4 regions of the Marinobacter sp. RI1 genome follow, and region 2 is predicted to be linked to each of the others. Evidence: predicted binding sites of a transcription regulator. Region 2 holds the regulator's gene; each other region holds the start of a gene.

Region 1 (7,326 bases), 390 kb from region 2:
GCTCGTGGGGCTCCTGGCCGGGTTGGTATTCTTCCGAATGTTAACGCGGCGGCTGTCCCGGCTGACTGAACGGGTGGAGTCGTTTGAAAGGGAATTGTCCTCTGAGCAGAGTCCTCCACTGGCCGAGAAGGGCGACGACATTGATTACCTGGCCTCTCGGTTTGATCTCATGGCGCGCCGCATTGTGGCGCAGCTGGATCTCCTGAAGCACAAAGACGCCCAGCGTCGACAGCTGGTTGCTCAGGTGTCTCACGATCTTCGAACACCGCTGGCGTCCATTCAGGGCTACCTGGAAGCGCTGCGGATGAAGCATGAGACCCTGGAAGCCGAGGAGCGAGGCCGGTTCCTGGCGGTGGCCCTGTCAGAAACACACCGGTTGGGCAGGCAGGTTGAGGAGTTGTTCGAACTGGCCGCCCTGGACGCCCGTGAAAAACAGCCGGATATCGAGCCGTTTGTCATGGCTGAGTTGCTCTACGACGTCGTTCAGAAGCATAGGCCAGCAGCAGACCGAGCTGGTGTTGAGCTCATCATTTCGGCGACAGAGACCGAGAGCGTGCTGGCGGATATCGCGATGACCGAGCGGGTTCTGGACAATCTCATCAATAATGCCATCGTCCATTCTCCGCGGAATACAAGAGTCATACTCACGATGTCAGTACGGGATGGTGGAGCATCGATCACTGTTGCCGATGCTGGGCCTGGCATCCGCCAAGAAGACCTTGGCCAGGTGTTTGACCCCTTCTACCAGGCCGCCGGAGCCGAACGCACCGGGCATGCCGGCCTGGGACTTGCGATCGCCCAGCGCTTGGTCGTCCTGCAGCATGGCAGGCTCTCAGCGCACAATGCGAACGGTGCTGTCTTTACCCTCTGGCTACCGTTAGCTTCCTCCAGCTAGCTTTCCGCTGCGTTATAGATTTGTGATAGTTGCTGAACGTTTTTGTGAATTCAGATCGCTAGGCTGTGATTATGGATTCAAGCGAGGAGAAGTGTCATGAAACGCAAAGTTATAGGCCTGTTTTCCGCCCTGGCGCTGGTCTCCGCCGCCGGTCTTTTTGCGGCACAGGTGGCAGCAGAGCGAGTGGATAGTGCAGGTAATGCCTATGCACCGGATGATCCGGATCTGGCCGTGGCAACCTTTGCTGGCGGCTGTTTCTGGTGCGTGGAAGCCGGCTACGAAAAGATTCCTGGTGTTGTCGAGGCAGTGTCTGGCTACGCTGGTGGAGAAGAAAAAAATCCGACCTATAAACAGGTCTCTTCCGGGCGCACAGGCCACACTGAAGCCGTCCAGGTATATTACGACCCGGATAAAATGACCTATGAGGGCTTGCTGGCCGGCCTCTGGCGAATGATGAATCCGACCGACCTGGAGGGCCAGTTCGTTGACCGTGGTCGGCAGTACCGGCCCACCATCTTTTACCACAACGAGGAGCAGAAGCGCCTCGCAGAGGCGGCAAAGCAGGCACTGGAGGCTTCCGGCGTCTATGACAAACCGGTGGTGATCCCCATTGAGCCGCTCAAGAGATTCTATCCGGCGGAGGAATACCACCAGGACTACTACAAGAAGAATCCGGTCCGCTACAAGTTCTATACCTTCAATTCGGGGCGTTATCAGTTTATTGAAGAGGTCTATGGCGAGGATTATGAGCTGGATTTCTCGCGCTATCAGCCCAATACCGGAGTCAATGACTCGATGCCTGCGGAGGACGATCCGACAGAAGCGGCGGCAAGCGGGGGTTTTAACCCCGAACGTTTTCAAAAGCCGGATGACAAGACTCTTCGGCAGCGTTTGACGGACATGCAGTATGAGGTCACGCAGGAGGATGGTACTGAACCCGCCTTCAACAATACCTACTGGGACAACACCAGGGAGGGGCTTTATGTGGATGTCGTTTCTGGTGAGCCGCTGTTCTCCTCACGGGATAAGTACAAGTCCGGTACCGGCTGGCCGAGCTTCACTCGCCCGATTACGCCAGAGGCAGTGGTAGAACGTGAGGACAAGTCGTTTTTCATGACCCGGACGGAGATTCGCAGTGCCCATGCGGATTCTCATCTGGGCCATGTCTTTGACGATGGTCCGGCACCGACGGGATTGCGCTATTGCATGAATTCCGCAGCCATGAAGTTCATCCCGCTGGAGCAAATGGAAGCCGCGGGGTATGGCAAATGGATCGACGCTGTCGAGTAAGATTGCGCGATAATAGCGTCGGAATAATTTACATGACTGGCTTTATGTTCTAATAAAGGTTTTAAATATCAATAAGATATAAATAGGCACGCTATGTGCTTCCTTGCTGGCAACGTCATTATCTCTGGAAGAACCAAATAAGGAAGTACAGATGAACAAGTTGGGCAAAGCGCTTTCTGTTGTTGCAGTGTCCGGGCTCGCCAGCGTTGCCAACGCGGGTGTTATCGAAACCGTATCTGGCTGGAATGGCTCCAGCGAAATAGCCGCCTTCGGTGAATCTAACAGTGCTACGTACGGACAAACCTTCAAGGTGGGCGGTTCTGAAACCCAGCTGGATAGCTGGACGTTCTTCCTGAACGACAGAGTTAACCCCGATTACGTGGACTTTGCTTTCTATGTAATGGACTGGGATGCTGCCACCACCCGCGCGACCGGCTCCGTGCTTTTCCAGAGTGCCGCTGTGTCCTCAACCAACAACGGTGGTCTTGATGGTATGGAAGAGTTTACCTTCAACACCGGCGGGTTGAATCTTGTCGGGGGTAACGACTACATCGCGTTTATCAGTTCGACCGGCTTGTTCGATGGCCAGACTGGTACCGCCTCTGCAGGCTCCCTGCGTGACGAGTCTGCCTATCTGGACGGTGGCTTTTTCTGGCAGAACAACGGCAATAGTGCCGGTACCTGGGATACCCAGAGCTGGAGTTCCGGGTCGAACTACGGCGACCTGGCGTTTTCAGCCTCCTTCTCGTCCGCCGCGAAAGTGCCTGAGCCAGCCAGCCTTCTTTTGCTCGGCCTTGGTCTGGCTGGGCTGGGCTTCTCGCGCAGAACGAAAGCCTGATCCCATTGAAAACGGACGCCGGCACACTATGTGCCGGCTTCGTTCCATTCAGGGGGTTGCGTTAACGCACCCGAACCTGATCGCCGTCTTCCAGGCCACGGCCGGGGTGCCGGACCACCTGAACGCCCTCCTGCAGTCCCTGCGTTACCTGGGTCATTAAACCGTTGGATGGTCCTGTCGTGACTGTCCGGCGTCTCGCCGTTTCGCTCTCAACCATGAAAACCGCAGAAGCGCCGTTGTATTCGAAGATCGCTGAGGTGGGTACCTGCAAGGTGTCTTCGCTTTGCCACAGGATAAAGTCAGCGTCCACCCGGTAGCCGTCTCCCAGCTGTCGCCACTGCTCCCGTGGGCTGACCATATCGGCAATAACCTGAACCCGTTGTTCTTCCACGCCCAGAGCGGATACATCCTCAAACCCGATAGGCTCGATACGACGAACCGTTGCTTCCAGTACCGGCCCGCCCCAGCCACTCAGTCGCACGCCAAGGCCGGGTTCCAGTTTGACGGCATCGAAACTCAAGACCTCGACCACCACTTCCAGAGCGCCAGGGTCTCCGACCTCCAGTATCGGCTCGCCGGCCTGGATGACGCCCTCGCTCTGGCGAACCAGTGCCAGAACCGCACCGTTAACCGGAGAGCGCACGGCGACCCGCTCGGCAGGTTTCTGGCCATTGGAGGACGCGGTTGAAATCTGCAGCCGGGTTTGAGCGGCGGCCAGTTCATGGGCGGCCACCTCTTCATCAAACCGGGCGGAACGCAGGATTGCCTGTGCCCGGGCTGCCGTGGATTTCGCTTGTTGTAACTGTTCGGTGGAGACAAAGCGGGATTCTTCCAGAGCGAGTAGGCGCTGGTATTCATTCTGAGCGAACTCAGCATCAGCCTCCGCCGCCTGAACCTTTTGTTGGATGGATTGAAGTGCCGCCTGGGCGGCGGCTGCCCGAGCCTCGGCTTCGGCGCGGGTTCGGGCGTCCAGGATGCTGGCGGGCGTCGGGTCCACAAACGTCAGTAGCTCCCCGGGAATCACCGCGTCGCCTACGTCCAGCTGAACCCGGTGAATATAGCCGGCCACGGGGGAGGAAATCAGATAGCGATCTTTGACCCGGGTTTTACCCTCTTCAAGAATGGTCACTTCCATGGGGCCGCGTTCGACGGAGGCAAGGTCAACCCAAACGGGCTCTGGCCGCAGGATAAGCGCGAAGACGATGGCTGCCACCGAGGCCATCAAAAGCCAGAAGGCCCATTTTCCTTTGGAGATGCGTTGTGTCGCCATGTTGGGTCCCATGTGAGTGTGTGTGAATTATTCCCGGGTTTTCAGAACCGCGACAAGGTCCAGTTTACGAAGTCGCCACCAGGTGATGAAGCCGGAAATCAATGCCGACAAAATGACCACGTTGGCCGCCAAGGCCAGGGTTTGGCCGGTCAGGACCAGGGGAACGCGATAGAGTTCGGTCTGCATCGCGGTAACCACAAAACTTGCCAATCCAAAACCAACCGCCCAACCCAGAGGAATTCCCAGTAACAGCAGTATGGCCAGTTCTCCGAGCAGAATGTGGGCGACTTCGTTGTGGCTGTACCCCAGTACTCTCAAGCTCGCCAGGTCTCGCCCTCGTTCGGCCAGGGAAATCCGCGCGGTATTGTAGATCACACCAAAAGCAATAATGCCGCCGAGCAGGCTGATGATGAAGGTGTAGGTCAGGAAGGTGCGCGCGAGAGTCTCGAAGAAGCTGTCGAGCATGGCCTGTCGCAGATTGGTGGCCATCACTCCCGGCGTATCCCGGAGTTCCTGGTAGACGGTGTTGGTTTGCTCCGGCGCCAGATTCATCAGCATCTGGTTCACTCTCGGGCCTTCACGCAGCGCCTTGTTCATGGCGGTCAGATTCATGTAGGCGCCCACACCGAGGAACTCGCTGGTAATGCCAGCCACCGTGAGGTCCAGTTCCGGGCGTCGGCCTTCCAGCACTCGCACCCGAACTGTGTCTCCGGTCTCAACATTCAGGGCCTTGGCCAGAAAGTCGGTTACCAACAGGCCGGCAGCAGGAATGGCCACGTTCTCCAGATCCTGGTTAACCACAAATTGCAGTTTGGCGTCCCGGGGTAAGCCGGTGAGCACCGTGCGCCATCTGCGGTGTTCGTTAACCAGCTCTACCGTAACGGCCCGGCGTCCTTCGACGTAACGCACACCGGATTGGCGCGCCATTCCGTACAGTGCGGTCGGGTTGACCGGGTCGGTGAGTGTGGCGGTCAGGTCCTGCTTCTGCACCCGGGCGAATTGGGTGTGCACCATCAGCGAAACAGAGCTGAACTGGAAATTGCCAACCACCACGATGGCCGTGGCCATGGCAATGCCAAATACCGAGAGGGCGGTTCGGCCTGGCTTGCGGGCGAGCTGCCTGACGATCATGCGTGAAGGCTGATGAAAGCGCACCCAGCCCAGCAGCCGTTCGGTAATGGTAATCCGGTATCGGGCGGGGCTCTCGGGCTGCATGGCTTCCGCCGGGGGCAGGGCGGCCGCAGCGCGGATGGAGCGCCAGCCGCCGAGCAGTGCAACTGCCATGCTGATCAGGGCCAGTAACGCCAGCCACCAGGGATTGATTCGGAACAGTAGCGAAGGGAAGCGGTAGTAATCCATATACAGCTCTCCCAACCGATGCCCCAGCCAGAGGCCACTGGCGCAGCCGATGGCAAGCCCGGTAAACGCAATGGCCAGCACCAGTTGGCTGTAGTGCCAGCCGATCTGGCCATTGCTGTAGCCGAAGGCTTTGAGAATGGCGACGATTTCCCGCTGGGTACTGATCAGGCGTGTCACCACCACATTCAGCAGAAACATGGCGACGCCCATAAAAATGGAAGGAAAGATAATCGCCATGGCCTTCAGCTGCTCGAGCTCGTCACTGAGAAAACGGTGTGAGAACTGGTCAGCCCGGGCGAACGCACCGGTACTGCCGTAGCGCGCCAGCAACCGGTCCAGTGGGTCGATCACATCTTCCACAGGATGCCGCGGGTCGATCTGCAGTACCAGGCTGTTGAAGGCGCCCCGCATGTCCATGGCGGCGGCCAGTGCTTCCTGATTCAGCCAGAGCACGCCAAAGCGCTGATAATCCGGCAGCATGCCCCCCGGAGGTATCACGTAGATGAATTCCGGCGACTCGACAATGCCCACGATTTTCAGGGTTTGTTGTCGGCCATTGATGATGGCGTTGAAACTGTCGTCCAGAGTGAGCTGGTGCGCATCCGCGAAGCTGCCAATGATTGCGACTTCATTGGCGTGGGTGGCGCTTGGCAGTCGACCTTGCCGGACATACAGCTGGTTTACCTCGGGTTGGCCGGTCGGAGGAACAGACACCAGGTGGGCCGACACAGGTTCATCGTAATCGGGGAGATTGAGCTTCGCGGCGCCTTCCACCCGGCCGCTCAGGCGGGTCACACCCGGTAGCTCGGAAACCGTTTGCAGCACATGGCGGGGGGCCCGTTTTACCGAAACGAAAACATCAGCAAACTGGTGCTCCTGATAGTACTGATCCCGGGTGGCTGTGAGGGAGGAGTAATTGACCAGGGACATCAGGCAAACCGCGATCCCGCCCGCAATCACCAGCGCGATCGCCAGCAGCTGGCCGCGCATCTGCCAGATTTCCCGTCTCAGTTTGGTGTGCAGTACGCTCGGCCCGAAAATCATGGCATCACCAGCTCAGGGTGTTCGGGTCCTGGCGTTCTGAGTTGCGGTGCTCACCGCTGATCACGCCATCCGAAAGGGTGATCACTCTGTCCGCCATGTTCGCGATTGAAGCATTGTGGGTGATGATCACTGTGGTGGTGTCGGTTTCCCGGTTGGCCCGTTCCAATGCCGCGAGGACCAGAATACCGGTGGCCGAGTCCAGGGCTCCGGTAGGCTCATCGCACAGCAGCACCCGGGGTCGCTTGGATATGGCTCTGGCAATGGCCACTCTTTGTTGCTCGCCACCGGAAAGCTGAGCTGGGAAATGGTCCAGGCGACTGGCCAGGCCCACCATGTCCAGGGCTTCTTCCGGCGCCATGGGGTCACGGGCAATCTCGGTCACGGCGATGACGTTTTCGCGGGCGGTCAGGCTGGGGATGAGGTTGTAGAACTGAAACACGAACCCGACATAATCCCGGCGATAGCGGGTAAGCTCCCGGTCTGAGGCGCCGGCCAGGTCGATGTCCTGATAACGAACTTCGCCGGTGGTGGGCACATCCAGTCCGCCCAGAATGTTCAAAAGCGTGGATTTGCCTGAGCCTGAGGCGCCAAGCATCACTACCAGCTCCCCAGGATAAAGGCTGATATCGA
Region 2 (7,326 bases):
CGTCGTCAAATTGGTCAGTCATGGTAGGTCACAGGTTGCTCAGGCATAGAAAATGGTGGCCAGTCCCAGGAAGGCCATGAAGCCGACAACGTCGGTTACGGTGGTGAGTATCACACTGCCGGCCAGGGCCGGGTCAATGTTCCGGGATTTCAGGAACAGCGGCAAGACGGTGCCCACCAGCGCCGCCGCCACCAGGTTAATAACCAGTGCCGCTGCGATGATGGCGCCAATCAGCCAGTCCTGGAACCAGACCACCGCGGCGGTGGCAACCACCACCGCCCACAGCAGGCCATTCAGTACCCCGGACAGAAACTCACGGTTCAGCAGCCAGCCCACGTTGGCGCCGCTGATCTGGCCAACGGCCATGCCCCGGATTACCAGGGTCAGGGTCTGGCTACCGGCAATGCCGCCCATGCTGGCCACAATTGGCATCAGTACGGCCAGTGCAACGACTTTGGCAATAGTGTCTTCAAACAGTCCAATCACGGCCGATGCGGTAAAGGCCGTGATCAGATTAATGCCCAGCCAGACCGCGCGCCGGCGGGTGGTCTTCATCACCGGGGCAAAGGTGTCCTCGTCTTCATCCAGACCAGCCATACTCATCAGGGAATGGTCTGCGTCCTCACGGATAACGTCGACCACGTCATCGATGGTGATCCGGCCCAGCAGCTTGTTGGTCTCATCCACCACAGGGGCAGAAATCAGGTCGTAGCGTTCGAACAGAGTGGCGACCTTGGTATCGGACAGCGACACGGGAATGGGTTCAATGTCTGTGTCCATCACTTCCCGAACGGTAGCCGCGGGATTGGATACCAGCATCCGGGTAATGGGCAGCATGCCGATAAACTCGTCCCGACGGCTGACCACAATCAGGCTGTCGGTCATCGGGGGCAGGCTGCGGTGACGGCGCAGGTAGCGCAACACAACGTCGATGCTGATGTCCGGCCGCACCGTGATGGTGTCGGTGTTCATCAGGCCGCCAGCAGTGTCCTCCGGGTAAGCGAGGACTTCCTCTACCCGCTGACGGTCTTGCTCGTCCATGGTGTCCAGGACTTCCTGGATCACCGTGTCCGGCAATTGCTGAAGCAAGTCGGCCAGGTCATCCGACTCGAAATCTTCCAGAATGTCCGCCAGCTCCTGCGCGTTCAGCTGGCTCAGGAAGTAGCTACGAATATCGTCGCCAAGGTACTGGAGGACTTCCCCTTCCAGCTGCTTGTCGACCAGGTTCCAGAGCAGGGCCCGTTGGCGTGGTGGCGAAGATTCCAGAAGGTGAGCAATATCGCTGGGGCTCAGACCGCCATTCAGAATGCGGGCCACCTGCTTGAGGGCACCACTGTCCAGCGCTTCACTGAGTGAGCGAAGGCGTTGGCGGGCCTGGCTTTTTTCCAGAATGTCGGTCATTGAACCACCTGCGATCAGAAAACCTTTGCATTATAGCGGAGTTAGGTGGCACACGTGAGAAAGGATTGTAGGTGAATGACGAAACCGGAGGTTATTCTCCTTCACCAAAATAATCGTTGATCAGGGCAGCCAGCGCGTCGATGGCATCCTGTTCGTCCGGACCATCGGCAACCAGTTCCACTTCGGTGCCCTGGCTGGCGGCCAGCATCATCACCTGCATGATGTTCTTGGCGTCTACGTCCCGGCCTTTGCCACGGATTCGCACCTTGCTGTCAAAGTCTGATGCGGTGGCCACAAGCTTCGCCGTGGCCCGCGCATGCAGGCCGAGTTTGTTGATGATGGTGATGGGGCGGCAAATCATAGGCGCTCAGATTTCTCCCCGGGTTTGAAGGTGTGGCAGTTCGGTGTGGCGCACCTGCACATTGCGGTAATTATCGCGGAAATAGCGCCCGAGCTGCTCACACACATAAACAGAGCGGTGCTGGCCACCGGTGCAACCGATGGAAATGGTCATGTAACTACGATTGCTGTCGGCAAACGAGGGCAGCCAGGTATTCAGGAAGCCCGTGACGTCATCCACCATCTGACGTGTCAGCGGTTCCCGTTCCAGAAATTCGATGACCGGCTGATCAACGCCGGTGTGCTTGCGCAGGCTGGTGTCCCAGTATGGATTGGGCAGGCAGCGTACGTCGAAGACGTAGTCTGAATCCACCGGCACGCCGTGCTTGAAGCCAAAGGACTGGAACAGCAGTGCCAGTTCCTGATCCTTGCGGCCGGCCACGCGCTGCTTGATCATGTCGCGTAGCTCGTACATGGAGAGCCCGGTCGTGTTGACATAAAGATCGGCCAGCTTTGACAGGGGTTCCAGTAATTGCTTTTCGTTGGTGATTGCCTCCCGCAGAGACGTCTTGTCATCGCTTAGCGGATGCTTGCGGCGGGTTGCGTGAAAGCGTTGCAGCAGTGACTGTTCGTCGGCATCCAGGAATATGATTTCAACCTCGACACCGGTCTGCTTCAGTTGCTGGTAAATGGTTTCAAAATTGGCCAGCTCGGCGGACAGGTTACGGGCATCAATACTGACGGCCATTTTTTTCAGCCGGCCGGGCGCTTCCTGGGTGGCCGCCTCTCGGGTCAGCGGGAACAGCAAGCCAATGGGCAGGTTGTCGATGCAGTAGAATCCCAGGTCTTCCAGCACATGCAGGGCCGTACTCTTGCCGGAACCGGATCGGCCACTGACGATAATCAGCTTCATGGGACTGTTTCTCCTTCAATCTGCCTGGCAGCCTGTCCAGATGTCAGGCTGATCTCAGTGATTACTCTCCGCCATACGCTGGTAAAGGGTCGCGGGATCTTCACTCTGGCGCAGCCGGGCGCAGAAAGTACTGTCATTGAAGCGCTCCGCCAGCTGGCTCAGTAACTCCAGGTGTTCACTGGTGGCTTCTTTGGGGACGATCAGGGCAAACACCAGATCTACCGGCTGGTTATCGATAGCATCAAAGTCTACCGGCTCCTCCAGAGTCATCAGCACGCCGATGACGCGGTCCAGGCCTTCCAGTCGGCAGTGGGGGATGGCAATACCCTCACCGATACCGGTGCTGCCCAGCCGTTCGCGGGAGACCAGATTGTTGAAGATCTGGGTGTCGCTGAGGATTTCATCCTGAAAGTGAATCCGTTCAGCGATGAACTCCAGCACACGTTTCTTGCTTGAGGCCGGCACCTTACAGAGGGTCAGTTCAGGGGCAAGAATATTGTCGATGGTCAGGGATGGCTCGCTCATGGATCGACTGCATGTCCGTAAAAAAAAGGCTGCGGCCGGTTAGCCCCGCCGCAGCTCGTTTCATGAAACACCCGGTAAGGTTCGCGCTTCAGCGACCGCCGTTACCGTGCATCCGGTCTACGTTCTTTTCCTTGTGCTTGAGGATCTGACGGTCCAGCTTGTCGACCAGAGCGTCGATTGCGGCGTACATGTCCTCATTTTCTGCCTTTGCGTGAATCTCACCACCAATCACGTGCAGCGTGGCTTCCGCCATCTGGCGCACCTTCTCGACCTCCAGGGTGACCTGGCAGTTACTGATGTGGTCGAAGTGACGCTCCAGCTTCTCGAACTTGGTGTTGACGTAATCCTTCAGAGCGGGAGTTAGTTCTACGTGATGGCCTGAAATGTTGAGTTGCATAGGCGTCTCCTGTTGTCATACTGCCGGCGTGCTTGCCGGCTTGCGTGCCAGTGCATCTTGCACCGGCGAAAGTTTAAACCAGGCGTTTTCGTTCGTTCGAGGGAGGAATATGCATGGCCTCCCGGTATTTGGCCACGGTACGCCGCGCCACGTTGATTCCCTGTTCCCCTAGCATGGCTGCAATTTTGCTATCGCTCAATGGCTTTTTCGGGGTTTCCTCGGCAATCAGCTTCTTGATCATCGCCCGGATGGCTGTAGACGAGCATTCGCCGCCCTCGGCGGTGCTGACGTGGCTGGAGAAAAAGTACTTCAGCTCAAAAATACCGCGGGGCGTGTGCATGTACTTCTGGGTGGTAACCCGGGAAATCGTGGACTCGTGCATTTCCACCGCCTGGGCAATGTCAGACAGGATCAGAGGCTTCATGGCTTCTTCGCCCTGATCCAGGAACCCTTGCTGGTGTTCAACGATGCGGGTGGCCACTTTCAGCAGGGTTTCATTCCGGCTTTGCAGGCTCTTGATAAACCATTTCGCTTCTTGCAGCTGGTCGCGCAGGTAGGTGTTATCGGCACTGCTGTCAGCCCGGCGGATCAGTGAAGCGTAGCTGGCATTCACCCGGATACGCGGAGCGATTTCCGGGTTGAGTTCAACCCGCCAGCGGCCTTCGTGTTTGCGTACGATAACGTCCGGGATAACGTAATCCGGTTCGGCCCGGTCCACGACATCGCCAGGGCGAGGGTTCAGGCTGGTGATCAGGGCCAGTACCTGTTTCAGCTGGTCTTCCTTGAGCCGGCTGCGGCGCAACAGCTGTGCGTAGTCCCGGTTGCCAAGCAGATGCAGGAACTGGGTAACCACCAGTCTCGCCTGGCGCAGCCAGGGGGTATCCGGTGGCAGCTGGTTGAGCTGAATCAGCAGGCATTCCTGGAGATCCCGAGCGAACACGCCGGGCGGGTCGAAGTGTTGCAGGCGGTGGAGTACCGCTTCCACTTCGTCCAGTTCCAACGGGTCTTCTTCGGTTTCGTCCAGCAGGCCTGCGTGAATGTCCTCAATGTCAGACGTCAGGTAGCCGCGCTCATCCACAGCATCCAGCAGCGCGTGGGCAATGGCCTGATCCCGCTCGCTCAGAGGCGTCAGGTTCAGCTGCCACTCGAGGTGATCCTGCAGGGTTTCGGTAGGCGAGTTCCGGGTTTCGAAATCCGATTCGTGCTCGTCTTCGCCTTTGCTGGCCGGAGCCGGGGCAGACTGGTAGATGTCGTCCCAGGCGGTATCCACTGGCAGATCATCGGGAATGTTGTCCGGAATATCGTTCTCGGACGACCAGTCCGGGCCGTTCTCGGTTTCGTCCCAGTCCGGGCTCGCGTCCTGGTGGCTGTCGTCCTGGTTGGCCTCAGAGCTGGAAGCTTCACTGTGCTCGTGCTCTTCGCGCTCGTCGCCTTCAGGGTGCTCATCGTCCTCTGAGGTTTCCAGCATGGGGTTGGACTCCAGCGCCTGCTGGATTTCCTGCTGGAGATCGAGGGTAGAAAGCTGTAGCAGGCGTATGGCCTGCTGCAGCTGGGGCGTCATGGTCAGACTCTGGCCCAGCTTAAGCTGTAATGAGGCTTTCATAACCATGGCTCAAGATCCATAACTCATGGGCATCCCGGTTGTTGCTTTGCCGGCGCACAGGCCGAAAAAAATGTTGTACGCTGGTTACTTGCCATTGTCTGTGAACAGTATAAGCAAGTTTTTTGCCGAGTTTACTTGCTACAGATCATCAAAACAATCAGACCTCGGATAAACCCTGTTTTATCAGGTCAGAGCCGGAACTCATCACCCAGATACACTTCTTTCACCTGCTGGTTTGCCAGAATGGCTTCGGCATTGCCGGAGGCGATGATGTGGCCGCCGGAAACGATGTAGGCATTCTCGCAGATGTCGAGGGTTTCCCGAACGTTATGGTCGGTAATCAACACGCCAATACCTTTATCCCGCAGGTGCCGGATAATGTGCTTGATGTCACTGACGGAGATAGGGTCTACGCCCGCGAAGGGTTCGTCCAGCAGGATAAACGCAGGCTCCATGGCCAGCGCCCGGGCGATTTCAACCCTGCGGCGTTCGCCGCCGGATAGCGCCATACCCACGCTGTCACGGATGTGAGTAATATGAAACTCTTCCAGCAACTCTTCCAGCTTGGCCTCCCGTTCCGCCCGACTCATGCCTTTGCGGGTTTCGAGGATGGCCATGATGTTGTCCCGCACGGTCAGTTTGCGAAACACGGAGGCCTCCTGGGGCAGGTAACCGATGCCCTTGCGGGCGCGCCCATGCATTGGCAGCGGGGTGATGTCCTGGGTGTCGATGGTGATCCGGCCGTGATCCGCAGGCACCAGGCCCACGATCATGTAGAAGCAGGTGGTCTTGCCGGCGCCGTTGGGGCCGAGCAGGCCGACAATCTCGCCGGAGCGAATTTCCAGAGAAACGTCCAGCACCACTTTTTTCTGCTTGTAGCTTTTTGCCAGATTACTGGCCCTGAGAACTGCCATCCGAACCTTTCCCGTCACTGGATTGAGCTGAATTACGAGGCTGAATCACCATTTCCACCCGGCCGGAGCCGCCGTCGGATGGCGTGCCGCCTTCCGCAGTAACAACGCGGCGAACGGTGTCGTAGTGGATGACGTCGCCCCGGAATACGTTGCCGTCTTGTTCAATAACGGCCTGGCGTTCAAAAATAACCAGGTTTTCATCGCCAGACCAGGTGATGTTCAGGGCCTTGGCATCGGTCGTGCCTTCGCCTTCCTGGCCGGGTTGCCGGTAATGGGCGGGGTTGCCGGCGGCTTCAATCCGGCTGACACCCTGTTGGTTGCGGTAAAGTACCACCCGATCCGCGTCCAGCCGGGTTTCGCCCTGAATCAGTTCGACAGCGCCGGTGTAAACGGCCGTTCCGGCGCTTTCATCCAGACGGGCCGAATCTGCACTGACCTTTATGGGGATATCGGAATCCAGGTTGAATGCCGATGCCGGGCCGGCCAGCAATGCCATGGCCAGAATCGCTGGCCGGCAGAAAGATCGTTTACCTGACGGTTTCATATTGTCCCTCTACCCGGGAGTTGAGTTCGAGAATGCGTTCGTTGATCCAGGCTTTCATACCGGTGGAGCGGGTGACGCCGAAAGGCTCGGTGATGGTCACCGGCTGGTCGGTGTAGACGGTGCCGTTGCTGTTGTCCAGGGTCAGTGCCTCGGTCTCCAGAACGGCTTCGCGGCCTTCGGACTGTCGGGTCAATTGGACGTTCCCCGTAAGTTCCAGCTTTTCATTGTTCTGCTGAAGGCTACCTTCATTGGACTCAATGAGCCAAGGGTCGGGGCTGCCCTCACTGAAAAGCCGGGCTATCGGCGTATCCAGATGAGCCGTGCCGGTTGCTTCAAACTGCTCAATTCTGGGGCTTTTGAGATCAATCTGGAGGTTCCCTTGCTCATCCCAGGCGCGGTATTGGCCGCCGATCACAAAGCCGTCGGGCTCTGCGGGCCCCCGTAGTTCGCTGGCGGCATTCCGCGAACTGACAGGCTCGTCACTTTGCCACAGCAGAAAAACGGTTGCTGTTACGGTGGCGGCAAGGGCCAGGGCTGTAATCCGCCGTTTGCCACGATCGCCGAAAAGCCGCTCGGTGATCATGCTGGCTCGTCCAGATAGGGGGCAAGAGTGTTGTCCAGGTGCCCTTGCGCCCAGAGCAGGAGATCGCAGGCCTCGCGCACAGCGCCCTGTCCACCGGGGCTGCGGGT
Region 3 (7,326 bases), 1.9 Mb from region 2:
GGGCATCCTCGGAATCCACCAGAACCTCCTGTAAGGGGAGGCCATGGCTTCGGGTCATACTGGTTTCAAACAGGCTTTCGGCGGCGGGGTTGAGGTAACGGATAGCCAGATCATCGCCAAGTACCAGTACTGCGGTTGTCAGACTGTCCAGAATACTCTTGTAACTGCTTCCGGATATGGTGACTGGATGGAATGGCATGCGTTGCTTCCGTTCTCGACTCATAGGATGTACCCCTGCGGCTGCAAAAAGCGAACCAGTTTTTTGGCATTGGGTAGGCAATGGGCAAGGATCGGGCAGAACGGGCGCGGTAGCCGGTACGCGGTGCTGTAGCTTGGTGCAGTAGTGAACGGTCTGGCGACAGGCAGCCCGGATTTTGCCCCTTGGCTGCCCAAAGTATGGTCACAACATGGTGCAATTGCACCATGTTGGTGCGAATAAGATTTAGTTGAGAACGGATGGGCGGTGAATCGTGAAGGTAATTGAATTGCCGGATTTCACGCGTACTCCGTTTTCATCGACAATATGAACGCCCGCATTGTGAGTGCCCCGGTCGATATTGCTGACGGCTACCGAGCCTGAGCTGCTTTGCCCGACCGGTTGTCCATCCAGGGTCACCTCAAATTTATGGCCCCGCTTCAGCGGTGGTGTGCTTTGAACCTCGAAGGTGACGTTGCCGTTGCCGCTGTGAAAGGCCTGTTCATTGGCCGGATACTGGAATGAGACAGCCTGGTAGGCTGCGCCCTCACGTTCCACCCGCTCGCGGAGTTGTTCGGGTTCCTGAACCGCTTCCGGCTTGGGCAGGGTGATGGTGGTCACGGGCTTCACCTGGACCTCTTCACCGCCTTCCATGGGTTCGTCGGAAAAGGTGACGTTGCCATAGGCGTCAACGTGTCGGTAGACCTCGCTGTGTGCTGTGGTCGAAGCCAGCATCAGCAGGCCAGCGGCGAGTACGAACGGTGCTTTCATGGCGATAACCTGTGGTAATGAACTGCTTTGATTATCGATTGCGGGCAAGGTCATTTCAATGTTGTGGCCTGCTTCCTTGGTTACATATCGTTAAGGGCGTGGGTCTTGGTTAAGAACTGGGATTGAGGCCACAAAAAAAGCCCCGCACGGGGCGGGGCTTCTGGTCTGCATAGTCTGCACCGAATTGGTGCAGGGCTTTAGCAGGAGTAGTACAGATCGAACTCGACCGGGTGAGTGGTCATGTTCAGACGCTCGACTTCACCACGCTTCAGGTCGATGTAGCCTTTGATCATGTCTTCGGTGAACACGCCGCCACGGGTCAGGAACTCGTGGTCTGCTTGCAGGCAGTCCAGAGCCTCGGACAGAGTCTCGGCAACCTTCGGAATGTTCAGGGCTTCTTCCTTCGGCAGGTCATACAGATCTTTGTCCATAGCATCGCCAGGGTGGATCTTGTTCTGGATACCGTCCAGGCCGGCCATCATCAGGGCAGCAAAGGCCAGGTACGGGTTAGCGGCCGGATCCGGGAAGCGCACTTCAATGCGACGAGCTTTCGGGCTGTTCACGTACGGAATACGGATGGAGGCAGAACGGTTACGGGCAGAGTAGGCCAGCATAACCGGTGCTTCATAGCCCGGAACCAGGCGCTTGTAGCTGTTGGTGGCCGGGTTGGTGAAGGCGTTGATGGCCTTGGCATGCTTGATCACACCGCCGATGTAGTACAGGGCTGCTTCGCTCAGGCCCGCGTAGCTGTCGCCGGCAAACAGGTTCTTGCCGTCTTTGCTCAGGGACATATGAACGTGCATACCGGAGCCGTTGTCACCCACAACCGGCTTGGGCATGAAGGTGGCGGTCTTGCCGTAGGCGTGAGCTACGTTGTGCACGCAGTACTTCAGGATCTGAACTTCGTCTGCCTTGCGGGTCAGGGTGTTGGCGCCAACACCGATTTCACACTGGCCAGCGGTGCCCACTTCGTGGTGGTGAACTTCAATTTCCAGGCCCATGGATTCCATGGCGGCACACATGGCACCACGCAGGTCGTGCAGGCTGTCGACCGGCGGAACCGGGAAGTAGCCGCCTTTTACGCCCGGGCGGTGGCCAATGTTGTTGCGGTCAAAGTCTTCACCGGAAACCCACGCGGCTTCTTCAGAATGGATGTGGTAAGAAGCGCCTTGCATGTCCACGTTCCATTTGACGGAATCGAACACGAAGAACTCAGGCTCCGGGCCGAACAGAGCGCCATCAGCGATGCCGGTGGACTTCAGGTATTCTTCGGCGCGACGGGCAACAGAGCGGGGGTCGCGCTCATAACCCTGCATGGTAGAAGGCTCTACAATGTTGCAGGTGATGTTGACGGTGGTTTCTTCGGTAAACGGGTCCAGAACGGCGGTTTCGTCGTCCGGCATCAGGATCATGTCGGATTCGTTGATGCCTTTCCAGCCGGCAATGGAGGAGCCGTCGAACATCTTGCCGTCAGCGAAAAAGTCTTCGTCCGCCTCGGTGGCGGGCAGGGTCACGTGCTGCTCTTTACCACGGCTGTCGGTGAAACGCAGGTCAATCCACTTGACTTCGTGTTCTTTGATCAAATCAATCGTCTTGGACATTGTGCATGCTCCGTAAGGTTTTACATGTTCGTTGTGCCGGATCGTTCAGTGTTCTGAGGCCCGATCTTTTTTCAGGTCAGGGAAGCTTACCAGAAGCTTGTGGTCCTTACCTTCACTATGCGGCTGCTTTGGCATAAGCAATCGGCTTGCCAGTTTTTGTCGGCTGCGCCAGAAAAGCGCAGCGACAAGGCTTTCGGGCTAATGTGGCGCAGCTTCCTGGCCGAAGACCATGCTTATTGCACCACTGCAGCGCACCATGGTGGTGCAAGTTCTCTGATAACGCATAATTATGGTGCAAGCCCCGATTGGTTACATATTAGGCACTAATCTTCATATTATCGCCATGGACTTTTCGATATACTGCGCGCCGCTAATTTCTTCAGGATACCCGTTGTGATTGATAAGCTTAGAAACGTTGCCATTATTGCCCACGTTGACCATGGCAAGACCACCCTGGTTGACCAGCTGCTGCGCCAGTCTGGCACGCTGGACCGGAAAGAGCTCGAGAACGAGCGTGTAATGGACTCCAACGACCAGGAAAAAGAACGTGGCATTACCATTCTGGCAAAAAACACTGCTCTAAAATGGAAAGACTACGACATCAATATCGTAGACACCCCGGGCCACGCTGACTTTGGTGGTGAAGTAGAGCGTGTAATGAGTATGGTGGACAGTGTGCTGCTGGTGGTGGATTCCATCGACGGCCCCATGCCGCAAACCCGTTTCGTGACTCAGAAAGCTTTCGCAGCGGGCCTGAACCCGATTGTGGTCGTGAACAAAATTGACCGTCCGGGTGCCCGCCCGGATTGGGTGGTGGATCAGGTGTTTGACCTGTTCGACAACCTTGGTGCCACCGATGAACAGCTCGACTTCCCGATAGTCTATGCCAGTGCGCTGAACGGCATCGCCGGCATGGATCATGAGAATCTGGACGACAACATGGACGCTGTGTTCCAGGCCATTGTTGATCATGTGCCAGCGCCTTCGGTTGATCTGGATGGCCCGTTCCAGATGCAGATCTCCCAGTTGGACTACAACAGTTTCCTGGGTGTCATCGGTATCGGTCGCATTATGCGCGGTAAAGTGAAGACCAACACCCCGGTGGTGGCTATCGGTGCCGACGGCAAGAAGCGTAACGGTCGTATCCTGAAAATCATGGGCCATTCCGGCCTGCAGCGTGTGGAAGTTGAAGAAGCCCAGGCTGGCGACATTGTGTGCGTGAGTGGCCTGGACCAGCTGTTCATTTCTGACACCCTGTGTGATCCCTCCAACGTAGAAGCCCTTCCGGCGCTGACCGTTGACGAGCCCACTGTATCCATGACCTTCCAGGTAAATGATTCACCGTTTGCCGGTAAAGAAGGCAAATATGTGACCAGTCGGAACATCAAGGAGCGCCTGGAAAAAGAGTTGCTGCACAACGTAGCGCTGCGGGTTGAAGAAGGCGACTCGGCGGACAAGTTCAAGGTATCCGGTCGTGGTGAGCTGCACCTGTCAGTTCTGATCGAGAACATGCGCCGCGAAAACTTCGAGCTGGCCGTGGGCCGGCCGGTGGTGGTCATCAAGGAAGTCGACGGCCAGAAGCAAGAGCCGTACGAAAACGTGATCATCGACATCGAAGAGCAGCACCAGGGCCCGATTATGGAGCAGATGGGGCTGCGCAAAGGTGACATGACTAACATGATCCCGGACGGCAAGGGCCGTATCCGCCTGGAATACACCATTCCGGCCCGTGGCCTGATCGGTTTCCGTAACACCTTCCTGACCATGACTTCCGGTACCGGCATCCTGACCTCTACCTTCAGCCACTACGGCCCGGTGAAGATGGGTGACGTAACCAGCCGTCAGAACGGTGTCATCGTTTCCATGGCCACCGGTACTGCGCTGACCTACTCCCTCGAAACTCTGCAGAGCCGGGGCAAGCTGTTCCTGGACCCTGGCCAGGAAATCTATGAAGGCCAGCTCTGCGGTATTCATAGCCGTGACAACGACCTGGTGGTTAACCCCACCAAGGGCAAGAAGCTGGACAACATGCGTGCCTCTGGAAAGGACGAAGTGATCGGCCTGGTGCCGCCCATCAAGTTCACTCTGGAGCAGGCGCTGGAGTTTATCGACGATGATGAACTGGTTGAGGTGACGCCCAAGTCGATTCGTCTGCGCAAGAAGCTCCTGACCGAAAACGAGCGTAAGCGCGCTAACAAGAAGTAATCCCTCAGGGGCCGGGAAATCGTTGTGAGGCGGTAAACGCTTCCGCCTGTTTTTCTGGCCCCTGTATTTTTCTCGCCTGTCTCAGCTAGACTGCCGTTATCCCCGAAACGGAGTTTTTCATGCTGACCCTCTATCCTGAAATCGAGCCTTACGCCCGCCACCGACTGGCGGTGGATCATCCCCATGAGCTGTACCTCGAGGAATCCGGCAATCCGGACGGAATTCCGGTGATTGTCGTTCATGGCGGGCCGGGTGGCGGTTGTGAGGATTACCACCGGCGCTTTTTCGATGCTGAGCGTTTCCGGATTATTTTGCTGGATCAGAGAGGTGCCGGAAGATCGACCCCGTTGGCCGAGCTGGAGGGTAACAGCACAGACAAACTGGTTGAGGATCTTGAGGCGGTTCGGCATTTTCTCGGCATCGATCGCTGGTTGCTGTTCGGGGGAAGCTGGGGATCGACGCTAAGTCTGGTTTATGCCGAGACCCACCCTGACCGGGTTCTGGGGTTGGTGTTGCGGGGTATCTTTCTGTGTCGGCCCCGGGATATTCACTGGTTTTATCAGGACGGCGCCAGCCGGGTATTCCCGGATTACTGGCAGGGTTACCTTGCCCAGATTCCGGAGGTGGAGCGCGACGATATGGTGGCGGCCTACTACCGGCGCCTGACCAGCGCTAATGAGCTGGAACAGATTCAGGCCGCGAAAGCCTGGTCCGTCTGGGAAGGGCGGTGCGCCACTCTGCATCCCAATCCCAAGGTGGTGGAGCATTTTGGGCATCCTCATGTGGCCATAGCGCTGGCCCGGATTGAATGCCACTATTTCATGAATAATTCGTTCCTTGAGCCCGACCAGATCGTGCGTGATGCCTCGCGGCTAAAGGACATTCCGGGCGTGATTGTGCACGGCCGCTATGACATGGTTTGCCCGCTGGATAATGCCCTGGCTCTGAGCAAGGCCTGGCCGGAGGCGGAGCTTCAGATCATTCGTGATGCCGGCCACTCGGCATCCGAGCCAGCGATTGTAGATGCCCTGATGCGAGGCGTTGAGAGTGTGGTTGCCAGAAGTCTTCCCTCAGTTGGCTGAGAATGCGACTTTTTATTGATCTGACAGGGTTGCGGTGGTCTTGCGGGCTCTATACACTTTTCGCGTTTCAGAAATTTAACCTTCGGTGTTACCGCTCAAGGGACTGAATGAAAGGACTGATCCAGCGCGTTTCGGAAGCCAGTGTAGCCGTAGATGGTGAAACGATTGCCCGTATTGGTCCCGGGCTGCTCTTGCTCCTTGGCGTAGAAAGGAACGATACACTGAATGAGGCAAAGGAACTGTGCCGAAAAATCCTCTCCTACCGGGTTTTCCCCGATGAGCAGGGCCGGATGAACGTGAATGTTCAGGCTGCCGGTGGCTCATTGCTTGTTGTCCCCCAGTTTACGCTTGCTGCTGACACGTCATCTGGCACGCGCCCGGGTTTTTCCCTGGCGGCTGCACCGGAGCTGGCGAATCGGCTTTATGGTGACTTTGTGGCTGAAGCGAGTGGGCTGCTGGGTGCTGGACGTGTGGGTACGGGGGAGTTTGGTGCTGATATGAAAGTGGCACTGATCAACGATGGTCCGGTTACCTTTATGTTGGAATCTGGCCAGAGAGGGTCGTGCACAAAAATGTGACGCAGTTGCCAGCAGTGCCTCACGAAAGTGCGTGATTTGAGGTATTGTTTTGTGGCCCTCGGCTGAGGAAGCGTTGAGCGTAAGATAACCGCTTGTTTTTCAGATTTTTTTGGTTATCTGGCCCTGAATTTGTTGTGGAAATGGGAGAGGTTGTTAGTCCAGGCTGATCTAACGACAAAGGTTACGAATGCAAATGGGGCTAAAAAATAGCCATTAAAAATTTGCAAAAAATGGCACATTGTATTAAAACAGGTTCATCACGCAGAGCTTTAATAAAGCTGTGTAAGTGGTTGAGATCTAAGGCAAGCGTGCTTGTCTTATAAAAAGAAGAAAAGCTGTTCCCGCAGGAATGACAGGGGCCAGTCAGATACCCGGCAGGCAGAGCCAAGCGTTGTGCCGGCCAATAAAAATCGGGATTTAGACCCGTCGAAAACCTGAGTTAACTCAAAAAGGAAGACGCAACATGAAAAAAACGATTCTTGCTTCTGCTATTGCAGCTGCAACCTTCTCTGGCGCTGCCATGGCACAGTCTAATCTGTCTGCTGCTGAGCTGGCTGCCAAGATGGATTCCATGCCGAGCGTTTACGGTAACATTCAGTACGCTATCGCTCACGAAAACATTGACGGTGGCGACTCTGAGCTGAGCCACTTTGACAACGGAACCACTCTGGGCGTTAAGCACGACCACGAGATCGCCCCGGGCGTTACCGGTTTCTTCAAGCTGGAGCTCGACGGCTTTGGCGCTGATGAAAAAGACTCCGATGGCGCGAACATCGACGAAGCTTACATCGGTGTTAAGGGTGACAGCTTTGGCCAGGTATGGGTCGGCTCTGACGACTCCCTGTACGAGTCTGCGATTGATCAAATTGCAAACTTTTATGAGATCGGTGCTA
Region 4 (7,326 bases), 570 kb from region 2:
AATCCCACGCGCCCCTGAAGATGTTCTGCCTGTATGTGTTCTGAGATGTTTACGGAGGGCAGCAGTTCCCGAAGTTGGTCCAGGTTTTCCTGATGTCCCTTGGGCGTTGGTTCGGGGTTATCGTCGCGCAGATCAAATGTGGCGCCGGTTATGGCACTGCCGTCATAAGCGGGGTTCAGGTATTTGGTGCCACAAATGACCACGTCTGGAAGTTGGCAGTCGTCTGCGGGTATGCGCGTGACCTGTCCGCGAATGGGCTTGAGGCGCAGCGACTGGCCCTCAGGTACTGGAGCGAGGGCAGTGCTTTCATGGCCGGCAGCAACCACAACCTTTGCGGCTCTGAGAGATCTTCCGTCACTGGCCTGAATGACCCAGTGGTTGTCTGCCCACCTCAGCGTACCGGCCTTGAACCCGAAAATCGTGTGGATGAGTGGGTGCTCAATCAGCGTTTTGCACGCTCGGGCCGGTTGTAGCCACCCGGAACCCGGAAACCATAGCCCTTCGCGCTGGACCGGTATGCCGGCAATACGACTAGCTTCGGTGGGTGATACGGCACCCAGCAGGTTTTCGGGGTAGCTGCTACGTTCCAGAAACCGCTTTTGGCGATCCTGCTCCTGGTCTGTGGCTGCAAGCTGCAGCAACCCGCTTGGGTGCCAGAACTCGCCCTGCCAGCGTTGGTAGAAGCGCTGACTGAAGCAAAGCGCGGTGGCTGCGAGCTCTGTCTGGTCGTTGTACTCGACACCGAGTTTTACGTACAGGGCCCCCTGGTCGTTACCGGAAGCTCCTGCTCCGGGGCCACTGGCCTGGTCGGCAAGCACCACCGGAACGCCCCGTTCCGCCAGGTTGCGGGCCAGAGCGGCACCGGCGATCCCGGCACCAATGATGACGATGGGGTCAGTTCCGACAGTGGGGGCAGAGACCTCTTCCGAGGTTGGCAGTCTGCCGGTCAGCATTTCCCGCTTGCGCCCGAAGCCGGGAACTTTCGCCATCTCGAAGCCTTCATCTGCCAGCGCACGACGAACCCTGCCGACCGAGGTGAAGGTGGCCAGGGTGGTGCCTGGTTGGCTGTGAGCCCGAATCTGATGAATGGCTTTTTCGAGCCACATGTCCGGGTTCAGCGACGGCGCAAACCCATCAAGGAACCAGGCGTCGGCTACGAATTCCAGTTCGTTCCAGGCGTCCAGTACATCGCCAAAACAGAGGGTAAGCCTGATAGCGCCACCGCCAAGTACCAGGCGGTGCGTTCCTTTGATCAGCGGTGGGTAGTTCTCAATCAGCTCCCGAGCCAGGGGCTGCAGCCCCGGCCAGCTCTCCAGGGCCTTTTCCAGATCGGCCAGAGACAGGGGGTAACGTTCCACCGAGATGAAGTGAAGAATTGCGTGGTCTTTATCGTCAGGTCGTTGAGCCAGCCACTCGGCCCAGGTCGCCAGGAAGTTGAGCCCGGTTCCGAAACCTGTCTCGGCGATCACAAAGTGGCTGTTCCTGTCCAGTTCGGCGAAGCGCCCGGGTAGTCCATTTTTTTCGATGAACACGTAACGGGTTTCGGCCAGACCGTCATCTCTGCTGAAGTAAACGTCGCCAAAGCGCGCTGATTCAGGCACTCCGTCTCGCCATATCAGCTCCGCCGGTTCCATTGCCGGCGGACGAAGGTCGTTAATCATGGGGCTTAGTTGTCTTTTGTGATTTCTTCGGCGGACTCGATGATGACCGGGCTCACCGGAACATCGGCCATTCCGCGCTGGTAGCCGGTCTGGACCCCTGCGATACGATCAATCACACCCATGCCATCGGTCACCTTGCCGAAAACCGCATAGCCCGGGCCCCGAACTCCGGCGTTCAGGAAATCATTATTGGCCACATTGATGAAAAACTGGCTGGTGGCAGAATCCGGCGCATTGGTTCGGGCCATGGCGATGGTGCCGCGAAGGTTGGGCAGGGTGCTGGTAGCTTCGTTCACGATGGGAGCTCGGGTCTGTTTACGCCCCAGGTTCTCATCGAATCCGCCGGCCTGAACCATGAAGCCGGGAATAACCCGGTGAAAGATGGTGCCATCGTAAAAACCGCTGTTTACGTAAGCCAGAAAGTTTTCCACGGTTTTGGGCGCAACATCGGGCCGAAGCTGAAGCACGAAAGAGCCCTCCGTCGTGACAAAACGGACCTCAGGAAGTGCCGGTTCCTCGTTCTGCGCCACGGCTGGTGAGGTGGTCAGCAGAGTGGCAACGAAGGCAAACAGGACAGACATCACAATCGGGACGAGTTTTACGGGATTTGTCATTTCAAGGCAGCTCTCTGTTACAGGTGGTGACCAGAATACTGAGATAATCCGGTTATTACGTAGTTTGTGCAGATCTTAACAGATCATTACGCCATTAAGGGCAAATCAGAACAGCACGCTCAGAGGTTGTGGGCTACGCTTCACTTGACTGTTGAATACCGGGCCGGGTTGTACGGTGATCACTGATACTGCAGGAGGAATCTGGTGAGAATCCGTCAGGGTTTTGAAGAGAAATCCCGGCTTGGCCGGTTGCTGATCAATCGTGGCTACCTGTCTGAAGGTCAGCTGGAAGAAGGGCTTCGTGCGCAGAGGGAAACCGGGCAGCGCCTCGGTGAGGTGTTAATTGCTGCCGGCTGGATCTCAGAGAGGGAACTCCACCGCGTACTCAAGCATCAGTCGCGTTACCGCAATGCAGCAGCGCTGGTTACCATGGTCACCTTGCCATTTCAGCCCTTGGTGTCACTGGCGTCCAGCAACACCAATGCAGCGCAGATAGGCGCCGGAGCGGGCGAACTCTACGAGCGGAGCGGACTCACCCCCCTCTCGGAAGAGGAAATGTCAGGGGTGTCTGCACAAAGCGGTATTGGCCTGATGGAGCGTCTGGAGGCCGTGTCTTCCATGCCCGCCAGCGCCCGGGACGATCTCTCAGGAGAATCTCCCGATGTCGATGTGGTGGAAGGGATCAGACTGGCGGCAAATGTATTCGTGCCGGTGCTCAGTTTTCTGGATTCAGACCTTACAATTACGGGTGTGCATTACCGGGACTCAGAGCCTCGCTACTCGCTACAGGAAGACGGAGGCCTGAGGCTGGCATTTCCGGAGCGTATCGAGGAAATCCGGATGGATAATATTCGCGTGGTGGGCGGCCAGACTCCACCCATGGGCAATGTCAGCATTCGCGATATCCGCTTTCACCCGGATTCCCAGATGACCATCTATACGCGTTGAAAATCTTGCCCTGAAACGAAAAATGCCCGGAAGATCTCCGGGCATTTCGTTGTCTGTGAGCGATGGGCGTATCAGGCGCTGGCCAGAATGTTGGTGCTTGAGACGTTGGTCTGCTGGCCTTTGGCACCATAGAGCTTCTGCTGAGCGGAAGCACCTCGGAAGATGTCGGTAAGGCGTGACAGGCGCTTTTGCAGGTGGCCAAGAATTCGGCCGTTGTTCTGGTTCACGGCCTGGCATTCGCGCAAACGGGTGTCGGCGTCTTTCCAGAGTTGGTACAGCTCATCCATACCAGCGGCGCGAATGAAGCGTGATGGCTCTCCGGCATTGGGCTTGTAGCCCATATTCACCAGCAGGTGAATCTTCTTTTTGGCGCGTTCGCGTATGCCCTCAAGAATCTGGTTTTTCCGGCTGGTCATTTCCTGGAGGGGTTGGATATCCGCAGAGGAGAGCACGGATTTTTCCTGGTGGAGTACTTCCGCCAGCGACTCAAGCTGGCGGATATCTTCCTGAAGAATCGCTTTCAACTGTTCATGTGCAGTCATGCTTTACTCACCCGAAAATGCTTTTATCCATCTCAAGCATTTTCTGGGCCAGTTTCTGGGCATCTACCTTGTAGGTGCCGTTCTCAAGAGCAGAACGAATCTGTTCGATGCGATCATCGTCCATTTCGGGGTAGTCCCCCAGCTTCTGCTCAAGTTGCTTCAGGTTTTTCGCCTGATTGCTCAGGTTCACGTTTTCGCCACGGGCAGCGGGGCTCTGGGCCTTGGCTTGCTCGCCTGTGGGCGCCTGTGACGTTTGATTGCCTGAGGCTTTGTCGGCCGTGGTGCGCGTGGTGTTGACCTGGCCGGGGCCAATTCCATTTAAGTCAACTGACATATCAATACCTGCTTGCCTGGGGCCACAAGAAAGTGGCGTATTCGGGTTTATATCTGCTTAACGGCAAATCCGCGCCATACTTTAGTTACAAAACGGAAAACATTTGCCGCTCTTGCTGTTTGCCGCCTTACATCGGAATTTCGACCCGCCCGGGGCCGACGGCACGAGCTTTGACTGTCCGGGACGAGCGGAGGTTTTCCACCAGTACCTGTTCTCCAACGCCCGCGCTCGCCAGTGCCTTACCGCGAGATGATACCGAGAATGAGCCTGAGCGCGCGGTGATAATAACATGGTCACCCCGCTCAATCGCGTTGGGAGCTTCAAGGAGATCCGGGGTCATTACCGTGCCGGCGTTCACCGGGCGGCGCATCATCATGCCTGAAACGGACTCTTTGCGGGTGAGGACGCCTCGACGACTGGCATTGATCTGCACCGAATTTACGGTGACCAGGTCCGGCGTCAGGCGTTCGCCCCGCGCCAGAGGACGGGCTGCTATCAGGGCAGGGCCGTGAACCTCGACGCTGGTGGTAACGTACATTCTCCAGGGGCGCTCACCACTGCAGGAAACCAGGACCGACGGGCTGGTGGTCTGTAGCGGATCGCCCGCAAACTCGGCGTTCAGCCCCTGGTTGCAGGCAGCAAGGGCGATGCGGCTGTCGATAGCGCCAACTTCGTAGCGGCTCGTGTAGCCCTCGGCAGCAAGGGTTCTGGACCACTCTGCCAGGAACGTCTGGGCAGCGTCACGGATGGCTTCAGCATTGGTTCTCTCTGAAGACAGAGTGATTGGGCTCAGTGATAGACACAATGCAGCCAAAAAGATGATTCGCATACGCACCGGTTTGTCCTATGCTGTGTTTATCTGTGTGTATTGTCGAAATCCGCTAAGGATTCGGGTTTTCGGGCCGTTAACCGTTAACAGGTTGCAGGCGTCAAAGATTTGTCTTGGACAGGCCTGAAAACACCTTACAAAGGTCAAAGCAATATTGATGCCGGTAAAGGCGCGCCAGGAGTAAAGCATCATGACAGGGGTACTCGACAGCGTTAATCAGCGAACGCAACTGGTCGGTAAGAACAGGCTGGAATTATTACTTTTTCGGCTCCGGGGGCAGCAGCTATACGGTATCAACGTCTTCAAGATTAAAGAGGTGCTGCAATGTCCCAAGTTATCCTCGATTCCCAACAGTAAAACGGTGGTGAGAGGCGTTTCTCATGTTCGGGGGGAGACCATTCCCATTATTGATCTGAGCATGGCGATAGGGCTCGCGGGCATACCGCAGGAGCAGTTAGCTACAAGCTTTGTGATCATTACGGAATACAATCGTAAAACGCAGGGTTTTCTCGTGGCTGGTGTCGAGAGAATCATGAATATGAATTGGGAGGATATTCTTCCGCCACCCAAGGGTGCGGGAAAGGATGTTTACCTGACTGCGGTGACGAAGATTGATGATAAGCTGGTAGAAATCATAGATGTAGAAAAGATTCTTGCAGAAGTTTCTCCGCTCAGGGAAGATGTTACGGAGGAGTTGGTTGCCAGGAGTGCCGAACGTGTGCCGGGCCACCTGCCTGTGCTGGTGGTGGATGACTCTTCGGTGGCTCGTCGGCAGATCGAGCGTTGCCTGACCGCTATAGGAATGGAAGTGGTTACCAAAAACGATGGCAAGCAAGCACTGCAGTATCTCAAAGAGATAACTCAGGATGGATCGCGCGCAAATGATCACCTGTCTCTGATTATCTCTGACGTTGAGATGCCGGAAATGGACGGCTACACCCTGGTTACCAGAATCAAAGAAGATCCGGCTCTGAAAGATATGTATGTAATGCTGCACACCTCGCTGAGCGGTGTCTTCAACCGGGCGATGGTGCAGAAGGTGGGCGCAGACGATTTCATGGCGAAATTCAGCCCGGATGAGCTGGCCGAGCGAGTAATGGAAATTATTGATCAGCACTGATGCTCGGCTGATGGTTTCACCCACGAAGAGATCCAATGAAAGCGGACATAACGCCCCAGGAATACGAAGCCTTTAAAAAGTTCCTGCAGGATGCGTGCGGCATCCTGCTGGGTGATAACAAACAGTATCTTGTAAAGAGCAGGCTTCGGCGCATTCTCGAAGAAAACAGCCTGAATTCCCTTGGAGAGCTTCTGGAACGATTAAAGAGGCCTGGAAGGGCAGGCTTGCGCGAGGTGGTCATCGACGCGATGACGACCAACGAGACACTTTGGTTCAGGGACAACCATCCGTTCCGGATTCTGCAGGAAAAGCTCTTGCCAGAGTTTGCCGAGCGCAGTTCACTCCAGCCGTTAAGAATCTGGTCTTCCGCCTGTTCTACTGGCCAGGAGCCATACTCCGTCGCCATGGTAATTGACGAATTCCGCCGCACCCGGCCGGGTAAGCTGCGGGATGTAAAAATCACGGCAACGGACATTTCCAAAAGCGTGCTGGAGGTTGCCCGGAGAGGCGAGTATGAAATGATCGCCATCGGCCGCGGTCTGTCGCCGGAGCGTCAAAAGCACTTTTTTACCCCCTCGGCCAACGGTGGTTGGCAGATTCGACCGCAAATCAAGTCCATGGTGGAATTCAAGGAATTGAACCTGCTGGATCGATACATGCTTGGCAAGTTCGACATCATCATGTGCCGGAATGTGCTGATCTATTTCTCAGCGGAACTGAAAAAGGACATTCTTACCCGGCTGCATGGTGCTCTGAATCCCGGAGGCTATCTGATTCTTGGTGCTTCTGAGTCTTTGAACGGGCTTCCCAATCTCTACGAAATGGTCCAGTGTCACCCTGGCATCATCTATCGCAAAAAATAGCCGGGAACTGTTCAATGCGGAGTAGGGGACCGATGTGGAGAATCTGAACCTCCGACATCTCTATTATTTCTGGGTTATTAGCCGAGAAGGCTCTATTGCCCGAGCCAGCGAGGTGCTCGACCTGGCACCCCAGACCCTCAGTGGCCAGCTTGCGACCTTTGAAGGCGCGGTGGGTGGCCGGTTATTCAGCCGCGAGCGCCGGCAACTGGTGCTCACAGAACTCGGCCATATGGTTCGCAGTTATGCCGATGAGATCTTCGAGCTAACCGGTCAGTTGTCTGAAACCCTGAGGGCGGGGCCTGAACACAGGCCGCTTTCCTTGTCTGCGGGCATATCGGCGTCTATCCACAAACTGATCGCCTATTACCTCCTTCACCCGGCGATGAAGCTGAACCGGCCCGTGCAACTGGAATGC

Evidence for each region. The regulator sigma-54, encoded in region 2, starts transcription at its own class of promoters, with help from an activator protein. The targets are predictions, from matches to a motif close to ANTGGCATNNANNTTGCTNT.
Region 1: a site for sigma-54 is predicted at 2,268-2,287, ahead of ACAM27_RS09905 (PEP-CTERM sorting domain-containing protein). Genes of this name have one in related genera too.
Region 3: a site for sigma-54 is predicted at 2,703-2,722, ahead of glnA (glutamate--ammonia ligase). Genes of this name have one in related genera too.
Region 4: a site for sigma-54 is predicted at 5,074-5,093, ahead of flgA (flagellar basal body P-ring formation chaperone FlgA). Genes of this name have one in related genera too.

Annotation. Positions count from the first base shown of each region.
Region 1 is NZ_AP031605.1:2,207,735-2,215,060, forward strand. Features, by position in the region: gene ACAM27_RS09895 (sensor histidine kinase) at 1-895, shown strand, start outside; gene msrB (peptide-methionine (R)-S-oxide reductase MsrB) at 992-2,185, shown strand; gene ACAM27_RS09905 (PEP-CTERM sorting domain-containing protein) at 2,337-3,023, shown strand; gene ACAM27_RS09910 (efflux RND transporter periplasmic adaptor subunit) at 3,085-4,293, opposite strand; gene ACAM27_RS09915 (ABC transporter permease) at 4,321-6,696, opposite strand; gene ACAM27_RS09920 (ABC transporter ATP-binding protein) at 6,701-7,326, opposite strand, start outside.
Region 2 is NZ_AP031605.1:1,815,205-1,822,530, forward strand. Features, by position in the region: gene yjgA (ribosome biogenesis factor YjgA) at 1-22, opposite strand, end outside; gene mgtE (magnesium transporter) at 40-1,401, opposite strand; gene ACAM27_RS08175 (HPr family phosphocarrier protein) at 1,493-1,762, opposite strand; gene rapZ (RNase adapter RapZ) at 1,769-2,653, opposite strand; gene ptsN (PTS IIA-like nitrogen regulatory protein PtsN) at 2,708-3,178, opposite strand; gene hpf (ribosome hibernation promoting factor) at 3,267-3,575, opposite strand; gene ACAM27_RS08195 (RNA polymerase factor sigma-54) at 3,649-5,178, opposite strand; gene lptB (LPS export ABC transporter ATP-binding protein) at 5,367-6,092, opposite strand; gene lptA (lipopolysaccharide transport periplasmic protein LptA) at 6,070-6,636, opposite strand; gene lptC (LPS export ABC transporter periplasmic protein LptC) at 6,620-7,219, opposite strand; gene ACAM27_RS08215 (HAD family hydrolase) at 7,216-7,326, opposite strand, start outside.
Region 3 is NZ_AP031605.1:3,775,314-3,782,639, reverse strand. Features, by position in the region: gene glnL (nitrogen regulation protein NR(II)) at 1-223, opposite strand, end outside; gene ACAM27_RS17130 (DUF4124 domain-containing protein) at 443-967, opposite strand; gene glnA (glutamate--ammonia ligase) at 1,165-2,568, opposite strand; gene typA (translational GTPase TypA) at 2,962-4,773, shown strand; gene pip (prolyl aminopeptidase) at 4,893-5,855, shown strand; gene dtd (D-aminoacyl-tRNA deacylase) at 5,963-6,433, shown strand; gene ACAM27_RS17105 (porin) at 6,897-7,326, shown strand, end outside.
Region 4 is NZ_AP031605.1:2,385,799-2,393,124, forward strand. Features, by position in the region: gene mnmC (bifunctional tRNA (5-methylaminomethyl-2-thiouridine)(34)-methyltransferase MnmD/FAD-dependent 5-carboxymethylaminomethyl-2-thiouridine(34) oxidoreductase MnmC) at 1-1,661, opposite strand, end outside; gene ACAM27_RS10685 (peptidylprolyl isomerase) at 1,667-2,275, opposite strand; gene ACAM27_RS10690 (pilus assembly protein PilB) at 2,480-3,223, shown strand; gene ACAM27_RS10695 (flagella synthesis protein FlgN) at 3,295-3,765, opposite strand; gene flgM (flagellar biosynthesis anti-sigma factor FlgM) at 3,773-4,099, opposite strand; gene flgA (flagellar basal body P-ring formation chaperone FlgA) at 4,227-4,934, opposite strand; gene ACAM27_RS10710 (chemotaxis protein CheV) at 5,119-6,048, shown strand; gene ACAM27_RS10715 (protein-glutamate O-methyltransferase CheR) at 6,084-6,911, shown strand; gene ACAM27_RS10720 (LysR family transcriptional regulator) at 6,946-7,326, shown strand, end outside.